2 linked regions of the Pararhizobium capsulatum DSM 1112 genome follow. The protein of the gene in region 2 binds, or shares a complex with, the protein of the main gene of each other region. Links are inferred from orthologs where the notes say so. Each region holds a gene or a part of one and is shown on either strand. Other genes may lie near its edges. The genes, in order: QO002_RS12310 and eno.

Region 1 (3,734 bases), 250 kb from region 2 along the record:
CCGAATCAATCAATATTATGACGGATCAGGCTTTTCCCTTGCCATTGTGACATAGAAAACATACAAGCGTGGCAGGTAGAAAGTGTTGACGGGATAGAATCGACGACCGGCAGCCATGGGATTTTTAAAGCCTTGGCGCCAGAGCATGATCGATGTGGGTCAAACCACGTTAATAACGATCACGCCGCAGCAGGCAGTCGCGCTTCATCCGCCGTCGCTTCACGTTCTCCCCATACGAATCGCAAAAATCCGGCGGTGGCCGGGAAGACATGGTGATGTTCACCGCAAGCCCGTGACCGGGCGCATTCATCGGGCCTTTAGGGCCTAATACATTGGCATTCTTGTTTGGTATGCAACGTTGTCACAGCAGTATCGGTCAGAAGTAAACAGGCCCCGGGACGTAAGCGCCCCGGCTGCCGTCTGGCTGCTGAACGTTTGCATTGACCATTCAAGAACATTCACATCCGGCGAACAATGCGAACTGTCGGGATGGTCTCCTCCGGGAAGCCGTCCTTCTGCTGTTTTGCGTGTGCGCCGAGGAGCACAGCTTAAATGGCAGAGAAAATGCTTATCGATGCGTCTCACGCTGAAGAGACGCGCGTCGTTGTCGTTCGCGGAAACCGCATAGAAGAATTCGACTTCGAATCCGAACACAAGAAGCAGATCCGCGGCAATATCTATCTTGCCAAGGTCACACGCGTAGAGCCTTCGCTTCAGGCGGCCTTCGTCGATTACGGCGGCAATCGCCACGGCTTTCTGGCTTTCGCCGAAATCCATCCCGACTACTACCAGATTCCCCTTGCCGACCGGCAGGCGCTTCTGAGGGCGGAAGCCGAGGACGCACGCCGCGATGACGATATCGAACCTGTCGAGACAGGCACGGATCTGAGCGATGACGACACCGAGACTGCGCCGTCCGCAGAAACGGAATCGACCGTAGTCGAGATCATCGAAGAATCTTCCGAAATCGAAACCGTCACCGAAGCAGCGGCAGATGAGGTCGTCGAAGAAAAGCCGAAGACAAAGGCGCGTCGTCCTCGCCGCACGAAGAAGACTGTTGCTGAAGCGGAAGCCGCCGAGGCAAAGACGGAAGCTGAAGACGGTTCCGACGAACAGACCGGTGGCGAAATGGCCGCCATGGTCGATACCGACAGCGTATCCGAAGACGTTCGCGGCGGTCGTCGCGGCAGGAATGACGACGACGATGATGAAGATCACCATGAAGAGAAGGAAGTCATCGAATCCGTCGGCGCCGAAGACGCGATGGAAGAGGTTCCGGACCGTCAGTCCAACCGTCGCCCGCGCAAGCAGTACCGCATTCAGGAAGTGATCAAGCGCCGGCAGATCCTGCTGGTCCAGGTCGCCAAGGAAGAGCGCGGCAACAAGGGTGCGGCTCTCACGACATATCTCTCGCTGGCAGGCCGCTATTCGGTTCTCATGCCGAATACGGCACGTGGCGGCGGCATCTCCCGCAAGATCACCAACCTGCCGGACCGCAAGCGTCTGAAGGAAATCGCCCGCGCACTCGAAGTGCCGCAGGGCATGGGCGTTATCCTGCGCACGGCCGGTGCAAACCGGACCAAGGTCGAGGTCAAGCGTGACTTCGAATACCTGATGCGTCTTTGGGAAAACGTTCGGACGTTGACGCTTGCCTCGACGGCACCCTGCCTCGTTTACGAGGAAGGCAGCCTGATCAAGCGCTCGATCCGCGACCTTTACAACAAGGATATCAGCGAGATCGTCGTTGCCGGCGAAGAAGGCTACAAGGAAGCCAAGGGCTTCATGAAGATGCTGATGCCGAGCCACGCCAAGGTGGTTCAGCCGTATCGCGACGTGCATCCGATCTTCTCGCGCTCGGGCATTGAGGCGCAGCTGGACCGCATGCTGCAGCCGCAGGTAACGCTGAAGTCCGGCGGCTACATCATCATCAACCAGACCGAAGCGCTGGTGGCGATCGACGTCAACTCCGGCCGTTCGACCCGCGAACATTCGATCGAGGACACAGCTCTCCAGACCAACCTGGAAGCCGCTGAAGAGGTTGCACGCCAGCTGCGTCTGCGCGACCTCGCCGGCCTCGTGGTCGTCGACTTCATTGACATGGAAGAGAAGCGCAACAACCGCGCTGTCGAAAAGCGTCTGAAGGATCACCTGAAGAACGATCGCGCTCGCATCCAGGTTGGCCGCATCTCGCATTTCGGCCTGCTCGAAATGTCGCGTCAGCGCATTCGTGCCTCCGTGCTCGAATCGACGATGCAGGTCTGCTCGCATTGCAATGGTACAGGCCACGTTCGTTCGCAGTCGTCGGTCGCCCTGCATGTCCTGCGCGGCGTGGAAGAGTATCTGCTCAAGAATACGACGCATGACATCACCGTACGCACGACGCCGGATATCGCTCTCTATCTGCTCAATCACAAGCGCAGCACGATCATCGATTATGAAGCACGCTTCGGCGTCGCAATCATCATCGAGGCTGATGCCCATGTCGGCGCCCAGCACTTTGCGATCGACCGCGGCGAAGCCGTCGAAAACCCGGTGAAGATCGAACAGCTTCTGCACTTCGAGCCTGAAATCGAGGAAGACGACGATATCGTCATCGAGGAAGAGATCGACGAGGAAGAAGAGGTCGTGGTCGAGGCCAAGGCCGAGCGCGTTGACCGGGCCGAGCGGGCGGAAACCGACGAACAGAGCCGCAAGCGCAAGCGCCGCCGCCGCCGCCGTGGTGGCCGTGGCAATGGCGAGCCGCAGGCTGGCGTTTCTGCCGATGACGAGCGTCAGGATGATGGCGAAGACGACGAGGACGGCAGCGACGACGCTTCCGACGAAATCGTCAACGCCGGCGAGACCTCCAAGGACGAGGAAGAGCGCCAGAAGCGCAAGCGTCGTCGGCGCGGCAAGCGTGGCGGTCGCCGCAACCGTGGTGACGAATCTGACGGCGAAGGTGTTTCGGCGGAAGCTGGCGAAACTGATGGCGAGCTGGAAACGGACGCCGAACCAGAAGTCGCGGAAACTGTTGCCGTCGCTGTGGCCGAGGTGGACGTGATTACCGAAACGCCGGTGGCCGTGGAGGCATCCAAGCCCGCGAAACCACGACGTAGCCGGAAGAAGGCCGAGCCGGTTGGCGAGGAAGCTCCGGTTGCAGAGGTAGCCATTGCCGAAGCCGCGTCGATCGATACCGCAGCCCAGGCTGCGGTCGAAGACACGTCGCCCGTAGCGGAGCAGGCTCCCGCGGAGCCGGCTGTGGAAGAGGCCGCGGCTGCCCTGGAGGAAGAAAAGCCTTCACGCGGCAACCGCAATGTAAACACCATCGCGACCCCACCGGTCGTCAAGTCTTCGGCTGCGCCAAGCACCGAAAGTGACAGCGAACCGCCGAAGCCCAAGAAGGGCGGCTGGTGGCAGAAGCGCGGCTTCTTCTGAGCCGCACTCTTCGAAAACCCCTGATCAAAAAAGCCGGCCAGTTTTCTGGCCGGTTTTTTTAATGTCAGAACTCAGGTGTTTCCAAGGAAACGTCGCGAACGAAAAAACTGGTCGATAATGCCTCCGTATTGACGCTCAGGGCGTCACGATGATGAGGACAGATCACCATGCATATTCTCGCAACCGCTATAACAGCAGCTTCGATCGCGGGCGTGGCAACACCATCTCCCGCAGCCATCGGCTCGAAGCAATTTCACAACGATTATTATTACAGAAGCTACGACTATGCCTACCAGCCAGTCTGCAGCGTGCGGACAGTG
Region 2 (3,203 bases):
CGGTATCGGCCTCGACAAGGCGATGGAAATCTTCGCCGATCTTAAAAAGGAATACGGCTTCCCGGTTCTGACCGACATCCACACGGAAGAGCAGTGCGGCCTCGTTGCCCCGACCGTCGATATCCTGCAGATCCCGGCCTTTCTCTGCCGCCAGACCGACCTCCTGATCGCTGCCGCCAAGACCGGCCGCACCATCAACGTCAAGAAGGGCCAGTTCCTCGCGCCCTGGGACATGAAGAACGTGCTCGCGAAGTTCACCGAGAGCGGCAACCCGAATGTGCTGCTCTGCGAACGCGGCGCCTCCTTCGGCTACAACACGCTGGTTTCCGACATGCGCTCGCTGCCGATCATGGCAGGCCTTGGCGCGCCGGTGGTCTTCGATGCGACCCATTCCGTGCAGCAGCCGGGCGGGCAGGGTGCTTCTTCCGGTGGTCAGCGTGAATTCGTCGAAACGCTCGCTCGCGCAGCCGTTGCCGTCGGCGTTGCGGGCGTCTTCATCGAGACCCATGAAGACCCGGACAATGCGCCCTCCGATGGTCCGAACATGGTTCACCTCAAGGACATGCCGCGTCTGCTCGAAACGCTGCTCGCTTTCGACGACGTGTCCAAGCGCTGATCGCCCCGGCGCTTTGTGAAATTTTCTTGAAGTCCGGGCGCGGAACGGCATTGGCCTGCGCCCGGCATTGTAATTTCCCGGCCATGAATTATGACATGGCCATCCTTTCATCACCTGAAGCAGGGAAGAGATCATGACCGCAATCATCGACATCATCGGCCGCGAAATTCTGGACAGCCGCGGCAACCCGACCGTGGAAGTCGACGTCCATCTGGAAGACGGCAGCTTCGGTCGTGCAGCGGTTCCCTCGGGCGCGTCCACCGGCGCGCATGAAGCCGTAGAGCTTCGCGATGGCGGCAGCCGCTATCTCGGCAAGGGCGTGGAGAAGGCTGTCGAAGCCGTCAATGGCGAAATCTACGAAGCTGTCGGTGGTCTCGAGGCCGAAGACCAGGTTCTGATCGACGACACCATGATCGAGCTGGATGGCACGCCGAACAAGGCGCGTATCGGCGCCAACGCCATCCTCGGCGTATCGCTCGCCGTTGCCAAGGCTGCTGCCGCTGCTGCCGGCCTGCCGCTCTATCGCTACGTCGGTGGCCCGAACGCCCGCGTTCTGCCGGTTCCGATGATGAATATCATCAACGGCGGCGCCCATGCCGATAACCCGATCGACTTCCAGGAATTCATGATCGTTCCGGTCGGCGCCGAAACCATCCGTGACGCTGTTCGTATGGGCTCGGAAGTCTTCCACACCTTGAAGAAGCAGCTTGCTGCCGATGGCCACAACACCAACGTTGGCGATGAAGGCGGTTTCGCACCGGGTCTCGCATCTGCTCCGGCAGCCCTCGACTTCATCATGAAGTCGATTGAAAAGGCCGGCTACCGTCCGGGCGAAGACATGCACATCGCTCTCGATTGCGCCTCGACCGAATTCTTCAAGGACGGCAAGTACGTGCTCGAAGGCGAAGGCCGCACGCTTGAGCCGGAAGCCATGGCCGAATATCTGGCCGAGCTTGCCGGAAAGTACCCGATCTTCTCGATCGAAGACGGCATGGCTGAAGACGACTGGGATGGTTGGAAGGCCCTGACCGACAAGATCGGCAAGAAGGTGCAGCTGGTCGGCGACGACCTGTTTGTCACCAACTCGGCCCGCCTGCGCGATGGTATCAAGATGGGCGTCGCCAATTCGATCCTCGTCAAGGTCAACCAGATCGGCTCGCTCTCCGAAACGCTGGATGCTGTTGAAACCGCACACAAGGCAGCCTATACCGCCGTCATGTCGCACCGTTCGGGCGAGACCGAGGATTCGACGATTGCCGATCTCGCGGTTGCCACCAACTGCGGCCAGATCAAGACCGGCTCGCTGGCTCGCTCCGACCGTACCGCCAAGTACAACCAGCTGATCCGCATCGAAGAGCAGCTTGGTCCGCAGGCCCGTTACGCCGGCACGTCCATCCTGCGCGGCTGATAGGCGCTCCGACTGCAAGTTTGAGGCGCCTTCAATTCTCCGGTCGTCATCCTCGGGCCTGACCCGAGGATCTTCCAGCCTCTCACTGAGTGGAGAGGCTGATGGATGCTCGGCTCAAGGCCGAGCATGACGGAAGAGGGTCGCTCCTTCTCAATGATCCAACCCGCGTTCTTCACAGGGCGCGGGTTTTTTCATAGGCCCCGTTATGGTCAACGGTCGGTTAATCAATCGGCGCTATCGTCTGCCTGTATTGCGTACAGGGCATGAGCAATGTGGACCAAACATCACAAGAAGCGGAAACTGGGGCGGTTTGTCATGCCGCTCATCACGGTCGCCTTTCTTTCCTATTTCGGCTATCATTCCGTCCATGGCGACTATGGGCTGAAGGCGACGGAGACATTTGATCGCCAGCGGATCGAGCGCCAGGCGCGTCTCGACGAGTTGACGGAGAAGCGCCAGATCCTCGAAAAGGAAGTTGCGTTGCTGAGTGACGGATCGCTGGAACGGGACATGCTCGACGAGAAGGCTCGTTTCGGGCTGAATATGTCGCGCGCCGATGAAATCGTGATTTTTCACTGATTTCTGAAATTAACTCGAAATAAGTTAATCTTGAAAAGACTTTAAATTTCATACATTTGAGCGGAATATAAGCCATGCAAATATAGCATTGCTGTCGGGTCGTTCTTTGCCTATGGTGTCGTCAAAAGGCAAACCATAGGGAGGATTGTATGGCACCGCGAAAATCCGCGTCCGTATCCAGCCGCAAGACGTCGGCAAAACCCGCCAAGAGGGATTTCACCGCAGGAACGATAGCTGAGTTTGACCGCGATGCCGATATGAAGGCCTATCGCGAGATGCTGCTGATCCGTCGTTTTGAGGAGAAGGCCGGCCAGCTTTACGGCATGGGTTTCATCGGTGGTTTCTGTCACCTCTACATCGGCCAGGAAGCTGTCGTCGTGGGCATGCAGCTGGCCTTGAAGGAAGGCGATCAGGTTATCACCGCCTATCGCGATCATGGCCACATGCTGGCTTGCGGCATGAGTGCCCGCGGCGTCATGGCCGAGCTGACCGGTCGACGCAGCGGACTTTCCCGAGGGAAGGGCGGCTCGATGCACATGTTCTCCAAGGAAAAGAATTTCTACGGCGGCCACGGCATCGTCGGCGCGCAGGTTTCGCTCG

Evidence for each region.
Region 1: the proteins of eno (region 2) and QO002_RS12310 are in contact, whole or in part, in a solved structure (PDB 2FYM), measured with the Escherichia coli proteins. The link is inferred for Pararhizobium capsulatum DSM 1112 from one-to-one orthologs.

Annotation. Positions count from the first base shown.
Region 1 is NZ_JAUSVF010000001.1:2,510,643-2,514,376, reverse strand. What follows is about bases 198-3,614. They hold QO002_RS12310 (Rne/Rng family ribonuclease), read left to right. Parts: upstream 198-552; coding sequence 553-3,414; downstream 3,415-3,614. Other genes in these bases: QO002_RS12305 (hypothetical protein), read left to right, coding at 3,582-3,614. In the rest of the region: QO002_RS12315 (hypothetical protein), read left to right, coding at 1-55; more of QO002_RS12305, read left to right, coding at 3,615-3,734. UniProt on the Escherichia coli protein: Endoribonuclease that plays a central role in RNA processing and decay. Required for the maturation of 5S and 16S rRNAs and the majority of tRNAs. Also involved in the degradation of most mRNAs.
Region 2 is NZ_JAUSVF010000001.1:2,258,362-2,261,564, forward strand. The notes cover bases 1-2,886. They hold eno (phosphopyruvate hydratase), read left to right. Parts: upstream 1-749; coding sequence 750-2,024; downstream 2,025-2,886. Other genes in these bases: kdsA (3-deoxy-8-phosphooctulonate synthase), read left to right, coding at 1-616; QO002_RS11070 (FtsB family cell division protein), read left to right, coding at 2,295-2,603; pdhA (pyruvate dehydrogenase (acetyl-transferring) E1 component subunit alpha), read left to right, coding at 2,753-2,886. Outside these bases: more of pdhA, read left to right, coding at 2,887-3,203. UniProt on the Escherichia coli protein: Catalyzes the reversible conversion of 2-phosphoglycerate (2-PG) into phosphoenolpyruvate (PEP). It is essential for the degradation of carbohydrates via glycolysis.